DNA from 4 places in the Pseudochrobactrum albidum genome. Region 3 is predicted to be linked to each of the others. Evidence: predicted binding sites of a transcription regulator. Region 3 holds the regulator's gene; each other region holds the start of a gene.
The links. Region 3 encodes PhoB, which activates phosphate uptake and scavenging genes when phosphate is short. Its sites were predicted from a motif close to TGTCATNNANCTGTCAT; they were not measured.
Positions count from the first base shown of each region.

Region 1: the regulator PhoB is predicted to act here: its motif matches at 1,523-1,539, upstream of ACSTTO_RS07915 (RNA degradosome polyphosphate kinase).
Region 2: the regulator PhoB is predicted to act here: its motif matches at 1,659-1,675, upstream of phnC (phosphonate ABC transporter ATP-binding protein).
Region 4: the regulator PhoB is predicted to act here: its motif matches at 1,724-1,740, upstream of ACSTTO_RS11060 (LTA synthase family protein).

Region 1 covers NZ_JBPVTR010000022.1:125,787-128,969, reverse strand. Annotated here, with positions in the region: gene ACSTTO_RS07915 (RNA degradosome polyphosphate kinase) at 1-1,252, opposite strand, end outside; gene ACSTTO_RS07910 (zinc-finger domain-containing protein) at 1,744-2,004, shown strand; gene ACSTTO_RS07905 (FAD-binding protein) at 2,109-3,183, shown strand, end outside.
Region 2 covers NZ_JBPVTR010000024.1:528,160-531,342, reverse strand. Annotated here, with positions in the region: gene xylB (xylulokinase) at 41-1,498, opposite strand; gene phnC (phosphonate ABC transporter ATP-binding protein) at 1,739-2,596, shown strand; gene phnD (phosphonate ABC transporter substrate-binding protein) at 2,754-3,183, shown strand, end outside.
Region 3 covers NZ_JBPVTR010000023.1:177,500-180,682, reverse strand. Annotated here, with positions in the region: gene ACSTTO_RS09940 (cell wall hydrolase) at 1-373, opposite strand, end outside; gene phoB (phosphate regulon transcriptional regulator PhoB) at 940-1,626, opposite strand; gene phoU (phosphate signaling complex protein PhoU) at 1,755-2,477, opposite strand; gene pstB (phosphate ABC transporter ATP-binding protein PstB) at 2,537-3,183, opposite strand, start outside.
Region 4 covers NZ_JBPVTR010000023.1:437,587-440,769, reverse strand. Annotated here, with positions in the region: gene ACSTTO_RS11060 (LTA synthase family protein) at 1-1,648, opposite strand, end outside; gene ACSTTO_RS11055 (putative bifunctional diguanylate cyclase/phosphodiesterase) at 2,197-3,183, shown strand, end outside.

The sequences.
Region 1 (3,183 bases), on a different contig from region 3:
CTTCTTCATCAAAGCGAGCTTTCAACTCCACCAGTGCCGTCACTGATTTTCCCGCCTCGGCCGCATCAATCAGCGCGCGCACAATCGGCGAATTATTCGATGTGCGATAAAGCGTCTGCTTGATTGCCAGCACATTGGGATCAAGTGCCGCCTGCCGCAAAAACTGCACCACCACATCAAAAGATTCATAAGGATGATGGACAACAATATCCTTCTCGCGGATTGCGGCAAGGCAATCCCCGCCATGCTCGCGGATGCGCTCCGGAAAACGCGGATTATAGGGTACAAATTTTAAATCATCACGGGCAATATTGACAATTTCCGACATCATATTCAGCGCCAGAAGCCCCGGCAGCACGCTCACCCGGCTTTCTGAAACGCCAAGTTCCATTGTCATGAAAACCCGCAACGCCTCGGGCATATCGCTGTCAAACTCAATGCTGATGACACGGCCGCGGCGGCGGCGCTTCAAAGCGGTTTCAAAATGACGCACCAGATCTTCCGCATCTTCCTCCACTTCAATATCACTATCGCGGATAATGCGAAATGTCCCTGCTCCCCGCACCTCATAGCCGGGGAACAGGCGCTCAATAAACAGACTCACCACATCTTCCAGCGTGATAAAGCGATAAGTGCCGCTTGCTGAGGGCACTTCGACAAAGCGATTCAGCGCCACCGGCAAACGCAGCAGCGCAACCATTGAATGTTTATCGGTAATCCGCGACAATTGCAGCGCCATGGAAAAACCGAGATTGGGTATAAACGGAAACGGATGCGCCGGATCCAGCGACAAAGGCGTGAGAACCGGAAAAATCGTCTCCAGAAAATGATGCTCAAGCCATTTTCTGTCCTGTTTTTTCAGGCGGTCGGGGCGGATAATCTCAATATTTTCCTGCGCCAGTTCACGGCGCAGCATTTGCAATGTTTCCTGCTGGGCTGCTTGCAATGTTGCAACTTCAGCCAGCACGAATTCCAGCTGCTCCTGCGGGGTGCGGCCATCAGCGGCGCGGGTTGCAACGCCGGCGCGCACCTGCCCCGCAAGGCCGGCAATGCGCACCATAAAAAACTCATCAAGATTGGCTGCAGAAATTGAAAGAAAACGTACACGCTCCAAAAGCGGTTGCTTCTTGTTAACCGCCTCTGCCAATACGCGCTTATTGAATTGCAGCCAGGAAAATTCACGATTTACAAACCGTTCAGGGCTTTCACGCAGATCAGGCAGCGCATTTGCATTGGCCGCTATTGCAGCCATATGCGCAGATGCGGTTTCCGCTCCGGCAAGCAGTGTGGCAATTCCTTCCAGCGGTCCTCCCACCGGCTCGGCCTCTCTCACCTGATCATGCGGTTTTTTATTTGCCACAGCAACCCCCTTCTGAAATTGCCTAAAACAGTTTCAAAGCAGTTGCTTTTGTGTGGCAAACCCGTGCCGACGCCAAGCAGCCGCTCCCTTATCCTCTATGCTCCAAAGCCCGTGCAATTCTTGCCGGCCATATTTGCGTTATGTTTTTTTTATGTATTCTGTATGACATTTTAATAACAAAACAGAGATTACAGCATAATCGATAAAAAACACTTCCGCTCCCGCTTTATTCGCGATACATCAGAGCCCGAATATGCACCGGCGCGGCAGAACGAACTGCAAATGTCTTCCGCTCCCGCTTCTATGTTACCGCAATCATGCGCCGGAGGATTTGCCTCTGCGGATGAATATTATTAAGGTGATGCCATCACTGGAGTTGTCACATGTCAGACCATATCACCCCTCATTTTCAAAATGATGCCGGCCACAATGCTATTGAGATCGGCGTCAAGGAATTTATGTGTGTCGGCGCAAATCCGCCTTTCGATCACCCGCACATTTTTCTCGATATGGGAGATGCCGAGGAAGTTGTCTGCCCTTATTGCTCCACGCTCTATCGCTATAATGCATCCCTGAGCGCCGATCAGACCGTGCCGGCCGGCTGTGCCTATCATGAGCCGCAGGTTGCGGTTGCTGGCTTATAAGCCGTACAAGCTATCAATGGTGGAAAATGCCCCGTCATCCACCATTGATATAGCCGCCCTGAAAACGATTTTTTGTTTTGGGGCGGATTTCGGGAAGGGCAATCATGCACAAGACAGATGAGCAGAAAATTCTGATAGCCGGAGCCGGCATTGCCGGTCTGGCTGCGGCACTGGTGCTGGCAGAGCGCGGCTTTTATGTACTGATACTGGAAAAATCACCGGCTTTGTCGGAGGTTGGCGCCGGCCTGCAACTGGCACCCAATGCAACCAGACTTCTGGCGCGGTTTGGTATTCTGGATGCGCTCAGCGCAAAAGCCGTTGCCCCCGATGCGCTCTGTCTGATGGATGGTGTTAAGGCAAAACCGTTAATGCGCATGGAGCTTGGCTCAGCGGCAACACAACGCTGGCAAGCCCCTTATCTTACCTGCCATCGTGCAGATTTGCAGGCTGCCCTTCTCAAAGCTGTCCGTGATCATCCGCGGATTACCCTGCATCTTAGCGCCAATGTGCTTTCGCATCATATCGGCAAGGATCAGGTGACCATCCGTGTGGATATGGATGACCAGATCAGTGATTACAGCGGGCAGATGCTGCTTGGCTGTGATGGTGTGTGGTCTGCGCAGCGCAGTGCCGTGCAAGATCAAAAGCGAGCCCGGTTTACCGACCATATTGCATGGCGCACAACTCTGGCTGCAGAAAAGCTGCCAGCATCCTTTACCTCAGCCTTGCAGGATAAACAGGCCGTCTCCGCATGGCTTGGTCAGGGTGCACATATGGTTGCCTATCCTATCAAAAGTGGCACAGCCTATAATTTTGTGGCTATTACCAATGGTGATGATATCGGCACCAGCTGGGATTTGAAGGGCGACAGCGCGGCGCTGATCCGCGGTTTTAAAGGCTGGTCAGATGCGGTGATTGATGTGCTGAAAACCGCCCCGCAATGGACATTCTGGCCAATGTTTGAAATGCCGGAGCCGAGGCTGGTGCTCAATAACCGCTTTGTGCTGCTGGGCGATGCCTCGCACGCCATGACACCTTTTGCCGCACAGGGTGCTGCAATGGCCATTGAAGATGCCGCCTGTCTTGCCGCGCATCTTTCTCCCCGCAATACTGACCACAGCGCCGCCCTTGACACTTTTGAAAAACAAAGGCTTGCACGCATTGCACAAGTGGCACGGC
Region 2 (3,183 bases), on a different contig from region 3:
ACCGGTTCTTCCTGTTTTGTAAAACTCAGCTTTGTAAAACTCAGGCCAATGGCCGCAATGCCTGATAAAGCGCTTTATATTGATGATAGGCGCTCTCATAGGCTGCAAGCAATTGTTTATCCGGCTCAATGGTGCGAATAATTTGCGGTGGCTTGCAAATGGTAACGGGATCAGAATTTTCCGCTGCAATCAGTCCAAGACGGGCAGCGCCAAAGGCAGCGCCAAAATCGCCGTCTGCCGGCAGGTGAACCGGTATATTCAGGGCGGTGGCCAATGCTTTCAGCCAATAGGCTGAGCGTGAGCCGCCGCCGATTGCGGTGATATTGTCAAGCTTTGTGCCGGCTTTTGCCAGTGCTTCTGCATTATCGCGAAAGGCAAAAGCCACCCCCTCAAGCACGCTTTGTGTGAGAGTGGCGCGGCTGTCATAATGGCTGAGCCCTGTAAAACTGCCGCGGATGCGGCTGTCATTATAGGGGGTGCGCTCGCCGGAGAGATAAGGCAGAAAACGAACCGGAGAAGGCGCACGTAATATATCCCCCAATTCCTGCGTCAGGGCTGCGGCCTCATGGCCGGTAATGCTGCTATACCAGTTCAGCGCATCTGTTGCTGAAAGGATAACGCCCATTTGGTGCCATGTCCGGGGCAGGGCATGGCAAAAGGCATGAACGGCACTGTCAGGACGGGGGAGGAAACGGTTATTGGCGGCAAAAATCACACCGGATGTGCCAAGCGAGGCAAAAGCCTCACCGGCCTTGATCGTGCCGATGCCGCAGGCTGAGGCTGCATTATCACCGGCGCCGCCCGCCACAGCAATATTGGCAGGCATGCCCCAGCGGGCGCACAGGTCTTTGCGCATGGTGCCGGATATATCTGTGCCTTCTGTAAGGCGCGGCATATGGCTTTGATCAAGATCCGTTGCGGCCAGCAGGGCGGGCGACCATTTGCGCTGTGCCACATCCAGCCATGCAGTGCCGGATGCGTCAGACATTTCACTGGCATATTCCCCGCTTAGCCACAGGCGCAAATAATCCTTGGGCAGTAAAATTTTTTTAATACGGCTAAAAGTCTCCGGCTCATTTTCCTTTACCCATAATAGTTTGGGGGCAGTAAAACCCGGAAAAACAATATTGCCGGTCAGCTTGTGAAATTGCGGGTCGGCATCAAGGGCTGCTGCCTGTTTGTGGCTGCGTGTATCATTCCACAAAATGGCAGGACGCAATATTCTGTCTTCAGCATCAAGCAGCACTGCGCCATGCATCTGGCCGGAAAGGCCTATACCGCGTAACCGGCCAAGTGCCGCACTGTGATCGCTCTTTAAACTGTCCAGCACCTGTTCGGCAACTTTTATCCATTCCTGCGGATCTTGTTCAGACCAGCCGTCCTGCAGGCGGGAGACATGGAGCGGAGCATGGGCAGAGGCGATGATTTTCTGTTTTTCATCAATCAGCAGTGCCTTGAGGCCGGATGTTCCAAGATCAAGACCAAGATAAAAAGCCATAATATATGCCTTGCTGTTTAAGCGTTATGCCGGATGCAGATAATGATAAAAAGTGCCTGCAGGCAACAGTTTATTCCCGATCCGTCGTGTTGGTATCAACATTGATTGGCGCACACCGCCTGTTGGCTGCCCGTTGACTGCTACAAAACTGTTTTGAAACTTTCATGTAACTGCAATCAAAATCACATCGCGGTTTCATATCACGCCTCTAGTTTCGCAAAAAACGGATTGAGGCCGCTGATGCTTAAACTTGAGAATGTGACCCGCCGGTTTGGCAGCAATATTGCAGTTTCAGATGTTAGTCTGGAAATCCCGCAGGGACAGATGGTGGGGATTATCGGGGCGTCAGGCGCAGGGAAATCGACCTTGCTGCGTATGATCAACCGGCTGATTGATACATCTGACGGTGCGGTAATGTTCAAGGGGCAGGATGTATCACGGTTGCGCGGGCGTGAACTGCGCCGCTGGCGCAGTGATTGCGCCATGATTTTTCAACAGTTCAATCTGGTGCCGCGGCTTGATGTATTGACCAATGTGCTGCTTGGCCGTCTTAATCAGCGTTCAACGGTTAAGAGTCTGTTTGGTGTTTTTTCCCGTGAGGAGCGGGCGCAGGCCATCGCCAATATTGAGCGTCTTGATATTGTTAAAACGGCGTTGCAGCCTGCAGGCACATTATCCGGCGGCCAGCAGCAGCGCGTGGCGATTGCCCGCGCTTTAATGCAAAATCCTAAAATTGTTCTTGCAGATGAGCCGATAGCCTCGCTTGATCCGCGCAATGCGCAGGTGGTGATGAGTGCGCTGCGCGATATCAATAAGCGTGAAGGTCTTACTGTTATTACGAATCTGCATACGCTGGATACGGCGGGCACTTATTGTGACCGTATAGTAGGCATGCAGGGTGGCAAAGTGGTGTTTGATGGCAGTCCGGTTGAGCTGACACAGGCGGCTGCCCGCAAAATCTATGGTGCACAGGCTGATGATGCAAGCTTCTCGGAAGCGGTTACTTCAACCGCTCTGGAGCCTGTGGCACAGCCTTTGCCCTCCCTTGCCCCGCAAGTGGCGCGGCAAGTCGCCAGACTTGTGGCTGATGCTCAATAAAACATGACCGGAAAATATGCTCAGCCCTGCCCAGACCCAGAGCAGATATTGTCTGCAAATATTTCGTTTGCCGCAATAACCAAGAAAATATCGGGCGAGGCGGCAGTATATCCGGCGCGGAAATATAAATAATGACCGTTTAACAGGAGATTGGTTTATGGTTTTGAGAAAGTTTTTGCTCGGCGCTGTTGCGCTGTCTGCCGTGGCAACAGCAACGGCTGCGCAGGCTGACAAGCCTGAGATTTTCCGCGTTGGCATTATCGGCGGAGAGAATGAGGCAGACCGTTTGCGCAACTACCAATGTATTGTTGACAAGCTGCCGGAAGCAATCGGGGTTAAGGAAGTCAAATTGTTTCCTGCTTCTGATTATGATGGTGTAATTCAGGGGCTGCTTGGCGGCACGCTGGACTATGCGGAGCTTGGCGCATCCGGCTATGCCAAAATCTATCTGACCAAAGAAGATGCTGTTGAGCCGATTTTGACAACAGAGCAAACCGATGGCTCAACCGGTTATTATTCTATCATGGTTGCCCGCAAGGACAGTGGCATCAAAACACTTGAGGATATGAAGGGTAAGAAACTGGGTT
Region 3 (3,183 bases):
AGGCTTTTGAATTCATCGCACGGGTCATAACACCGGGTGCAAACTGATTTTTCTGCCCGACTACGCCGCAAATTGTATCGGGATATTTTTCAGAGATCAGCCGGTTCATCACCACAGTGCCCACGGCAACAAGGCCATCGCGGCTGGAGCGGGCAGATTCAAAAAACATTGCACGCTCAAGGCATTCCCGATCTTTGGCAGTATAGGTATAGGTTTTCTTACCGTTACGGATTGTTACGCCTGATTCTGTGGCCGCGCTTGCGTTTTTATCCGGTTTGGAACCTGTCGATGTTGTGGTGCAGCCCGCGAGAATAAAAGGCGTGGCAACCAGCGCACCGATAAACAGTGTTTTCGCTAGATAAGAGCGTTTCAACGGTTCATCCTTATCAACAATGACTCACCCAAGCGGAACGCCTGCAATATTCAGACATATTCACGACAATCAGGTTTTAATAAAAGCTGCATAAAGCTCACTGCATATTTAGGCCAAATGAAGGCAAATAGCCGTTTTTTTTGCACCTGAAAGCTTTAACGGGATCGGTTAAAATTTATATCTCCAAAATGCGCCCCAATAGTTAACAGCTTGTTAATACTTAATTTTAAAATGTCACAAAATGGAGCAGCCCATATCTGACCGCAAAAAATATCAGGAAGATCAATCCTTGAAGCTGACATCAACCTGCTGCATTTGCGGTGCGATCGTGCCATATTTCATGAAAAATACGAAAAAATCACCACCGCATGCAATAAAATCCGCGCTGCCCGCCCGCCCTCATATTTTATAACAGGGTGTCATAAAATAATGTATTTCAGTGATTATCAGTGAAGATGCGGCTTAACGATTTGCCACTATGCAGGTAACGGGAATCAAAAAAACCGGCACGAAAGATCCGCACCGGTTATTTTTGCAATTTTACAATTCCATCAATCCGGCAAAAATCAGCCAAAAGCATAGCCCGCACCACGCACGGTGCGAATCGGATCGGCCTCACGCCCTGTATTAATGGCCTTGCGCAGACGGCCGATATGCACATCCACCGTGCGGTCATCAACATAAATATCGCGCCCCCAGATCCCGTCCAGCAATTGGGTGCGCGAGAACACGCGCCCGGGCGCCATCATGAAATATTCCAGCAAGCGAAATTCTGTAGGCCCAAGCTTGATTTCACGCTCCTTGCGATAAACACGGTGTTGCTGACGATCAAGCACAATCTCGCCGACTTTTAGAACATGAGACAAAACACTTGGATTTGCACGGCGCAACATTGCCTTGATACGCGCCAAAAGCTCGGGCGTGGAAAACGGTTTGACCACATAATCATCAGCGCCAACAGCAAGGCCGCGCACACGCTCGGATTCTTCACCGCGGGCTGTCAGCATAATAATCGGCAGTCTTTCGGTTTCTGCCCGCTGGCGCAAACGGCGGCACAGCTCTATGCCTGAAACACCGGGGAGCATCCAATCCAGCACCAGAAGATCCGGTACATTTTCACGCAAATGGATTTCAGCCTCATCACCGCGCAGGATTGTATCAACCTGATAGCCCTCGGCCTCAAGATTATAGCGCAGCAATTCGCTGATGGCTTCTTCGTCTTCAACAACCGCTATTCTTGGCGTATGTGACATTGCTTATCCATTATTCATCTAGACATAAGGGGGCATTTGCCCTCCGGATCATCCGGAAGGCAGGACTTAACCTGTTCTCATTTGCAACGCTTAAAAGCGCCGCTTACGGGCCATTCAGGCAGAATGGCCTAGTTTTTATGCAGATCATCCAGCACAACATCATGGCTCAGATCATCCTTGGGACGATCCGGCGGCATTTGATTGCCGGTAACAATATAATAAACCGTCTCGGCAATATTGGTGGCGTGGTCGCCAATGCGCTCAATATTCTTGGCGCAGAACAAAAGATGGGTACAGGCTGTAATATTACGCGGATCTTCCATCATATAGGTCAGAAGCTCGCGGAACAGCGATGTATACATCGCATCAATCTCATCATCCCGGTCGCGTACAATATTAATCTGGTTAACCGAGCGCGTTGCATAGGCATCCAGCACATCCTTAAGCTGGGTGCGGGCAAGCTCGGCCAGCGTTTCCAGGCCACGATAGAGCTTAACCGACTGGCGGGTTTCAGAAACAGCCACCACGCGTTTGGCAATATTTTTACCCATATCGCCCACGCGCTCCAAATCGGCGGAAATACGGATAGCGCCAATAATTTCACGCAGATCAACTGCCATAGGCTGACGTTTGGCAATAATCATAATCGCCTTTTCGCCAATCTCACGCTCACCGGCATCGAGGATAAGATCCTCAGAAATTACGCGTTGTGCCAATGCATTATCAGCCGTTACAATCGCCTTAATAGACTGCTCAACCATACGCTCTGCATGGCCACCCATTTCGGCAATCTTGCGCGCAAGAAATTTCAGCTCTTCATCATAGGATGTAACCGTATGCTGTGACGGCATGGAGATTTCCTTATCCTTCATAAAACTGACCTGACAGTTCAAAACCTTTTCAGACAGATTTAGCCGAAACGGCCGGTGATATAATCCTGAGTGCGTTTTTCTTTTGGTGCAGTGAACATCATATCCGTATCTCCCACCTCAACCAAATTTCCTAAATGGAACATTGCCGTTGTCTGGGAAATACGTGCAGCCTGCTGCATGGAATGCGTGACGATGACAATTGTATAATCGCGGCGCAATTCATCAATAAGCTCCTCCACCTTGGCCGTTGCAATCGGATCAAGTGCTGAACATGGCTCATCCATCAGGATAACTTCGGGGCTCACCGCAATGGCGCGGGCAATACAAAGGCGTTGCTGCTGCCCTCCGGACAGGCCGGTACCGGCATCATTGAGGCGATCCTTCACCTCTTCCCAAAGGCTTGCACCACGCAGGCTTTTCTCAACAATCGCATCCAGATCAGCGCGGCTGCGGGCAAGGCCGTGAATACGCGGGCCGTAGGCAACATTTTCATAGATCGATTTCGGGAACGGATTGGGCTTCTGAAACACCATGCCCACGCGTGCACGCAGTTCCACCACGTCAATCTTTGGATCATAAATATCCTCGCCATCCAGCGTAATCCTACCTTCCACGCGGCAACCTTCAATCGTATCATTCATACGATTAAGCGAACGCAGAAATGTGGACTTGCCGCAGCCGGAAG
Region 4 (3,183 bases), 260 kb from region 3:
TATCCACGCGGTTTGCAGTACGGGTTTTCATAAAACCGCTTTGTATATAAACATCACCAAGTGGCGGCAAATGATCGCCAAAAAACACAATGATGGTTTCACGCTCACGCTTCTCAGCCCAGTCCATCAGTTTCTTCAGATTTATATCAGCATCTTTTGCACCTTGCGCATAGGAGCGCACTGTGGCTCTGGCAGCCTCGCTCACGCCACTATCAGCATCGGTCAGCACTTTGATTTTGCTATCCGGATAGCGGCTTGGCGCATAGGGGCCATGCCCCTGCAGCGATACGCCAAATAAAAACAGCGGCCGGTCAGCTTGTTCCGCCGCGCGGATTATCTCTCTGGTAAATTCCTCATCCGAAGCCAGATGCCCCTTTTTGGTTAATGCGGGTAGATTTTCCTCGGACAGAAATTTTTCAAAACCGAAATTTTTATAAACAGCGCCGCGATTCCAGAACCACTGCCGATAAGGGTGCAAGGCACGGGTCTGATAGCCCTGATCGCGGAAAAACGATGCCAGAGACGGCACCGGATGGCGGATATATTGCTGATAAGGTATGCTGCCATTGGGCAAAAACGCATTGGAAAAACCGGTCAGTGCCTCAAATTCAACATTGGCCGTCATGCCGCCAAATTCCGGCGAAAAAACATGGCCGGACTGATTGGCACGCACTGTCGCGATTGGATCTTCATCAAAAGCCACCCCCGGAAGCCGGTCCGGATCCCAGAATGACTCGCTCATAATCACAATTATATCCGGTTTTTTCTCCTCATGCAGAGCAACCGGCATTGCCGCGTGTGCGGGAACCTTATCGGCTTCAGCCGGGAAAAGATAATCAGCCATGCTCTCAATACGCTCCTGCGAGTAACCGCTAGGCGCAGAAACATTGGCCATAGGAATATTGAATATAAAGGCAACCACCAGCCCGTTATGCGCATAATTTGCCTTTTGATCCCACATCATCGGCACAATCTCCATACGGTCACGCATATAGGAAAATGTACCGTAATCCGAAATGATACCGAACCAGATCAGTAGCGGCGCCGCAACGGCAATACGCACAAGACGTCCGCACCAGCCAAGAGGCGGCATTGTGCGCCGAAAGAACCGCCAGCCTTTGTAAAGCGCACCGGCCGCGCAGGCCAGTGCGAGCACAATCAATACAGCATCCGCCGGCCGGTCACGCACCAGCAAAGGCATAAGATCAACCACCTGACGGGTATAAAGCAGATCGCTGGGATAAATCGGATCCCCCAGATACATGCCCTTTTGCCGGCTAAACCAGGCCAGCCCCAGCAAAACCGGCGCAAGGATCAAAATGCCCTGCCATAACCGCCCCAGCACAGCATCCAGCAGCAAAAGCGCAAGAAAAATCAGCGCCATTGTTGTCCAGAACGGCCGGTTGGACAGGCTGAAATAGTGCATCCATGATGCAGCACTGCTGCGCATCAAAGCCTCTGCGGCCATTAAAACCGCCAGCGACAGAATAAATCCGCCCGCACTTGCCAATATTATCCGGCGAAGGACTGAACGATGCAAAAACCAGTTACGAAACCGCTGCCCGCGCAGCTCTGCCTGCGGGGCATTCTTGCCTGTGTCTTGCACACAGGGGTTTTCTTCCATAACCGGTATTGCAAGATTATTCACTCTATACTTCCTCAATAATCCGCTTTTTTGCGCGGCGGCAGGCTTTGCAAAAGCCCTGCCGGACCTTCATAAAGACTTCATAAAAATGTCACAAATCATGATAGTTCTAGGGAAAGCAATAAAACTGTGCAAGATGTGCAGAACAGCATAAAGCCCGCTTTATGCCGAAAGCGGTGATTGCTAAGCTTTTAAATCGCCGTCCATGGTGCAATGTCACTATTTTTTATCCCGAATGAAAAATAGTGAGCAGGAGAAAACCCCATATTTTCAATGAGGTACAATAATATAACGTATTTTATAGAAAATTTTACCGGCAAAATCTCTTCGCGGGACTGTAATGCGGTTTTAAGATTTGTGATCAATGCTATAATTCCGGCGCATATTATCCGGTTCTGCAAATATGCAATATTCTACATACGGATAATACAACGAAACAAAAACTGCGGATCCGGGCTGTATTTATTTGGAAATACAGTTTTTCCGCGACAAGAATACCACCGCCATGCTGTTGCAGGCACAATATGCCCCGCATATAATACGGAGCCTCTATGACAACCACCCCAAACGGCAACCGTCCCCCTTCTTACCTGCAAAATATGGCTGCGCCTGCTGATGCGCACGATCCGGATCAAGAAAACGGTATCGGGGATAGGGATTACAACCTGTTAATCAGGTTTATGCGGCGATTGCCCATTGGTATTTTTATAAAAGATATGCAGCAGGGCGGACGCTATATTGTTTTTAATGAGGCCGCCTGCGCACTGACCGGAAAAAATGCCGGCTCTATTATCGGCAAGGCAGACAGCCAGATTTATGATCCGGATACGGCGCGCCTGCTCAGGGATCAGGATTATTACGTTATTGAAAACAACAAAACACTGACGATAAACGATGACTGCACACATCATGCACAGGCGCATCCGGTGCGGGTAACCAAAACCGGCCTTGCTATCAGATCCGGTGAAACACCACGTTATCTTCTCGGTGTGATTGAAGACCGCAGCACGGAACAGTCACTGCAGACGCAGCTTGACCATACAAGCTTGCATGACAGGTTAACCGGCCTGCCCAACCGGGCAGGATTACTGCAATTTCTCACACAACTTCTCAAAGAAAAACAACAGGATTTTGCGCTGATTTTTCTTGATATTGACCATTTCAAACAGATCAATGACGGCACCGGCCATGCTGCCGGCGACCAGCTATTATGCGCAATTGTTTCCCGCTTGTCCGCTCTTCTTAACCCGCAGGATTACATTGCCCGTTTTGCAAGTGATGAATTTGCACTTATCCGGTTTTTGCCGCCGCAAACCCATGACAGGCAACAGAATGAGCAACCGGCTGCCGCCGCTTTTGCCAATAAAATCGCCCTTGCCTTCACAGCTCCGTTTGAGATCAATCACAGCCATAAATATGTAAGCTGCACTTTGGGTATTGTGCCTGTATTGCAAGCCGGTGATACGGCTGAAACCCTGCTGCGCAATGCCGATCTGGCACTCAGCGCCGCCAAGCTCAATAATCGCGGCGGTTACCGG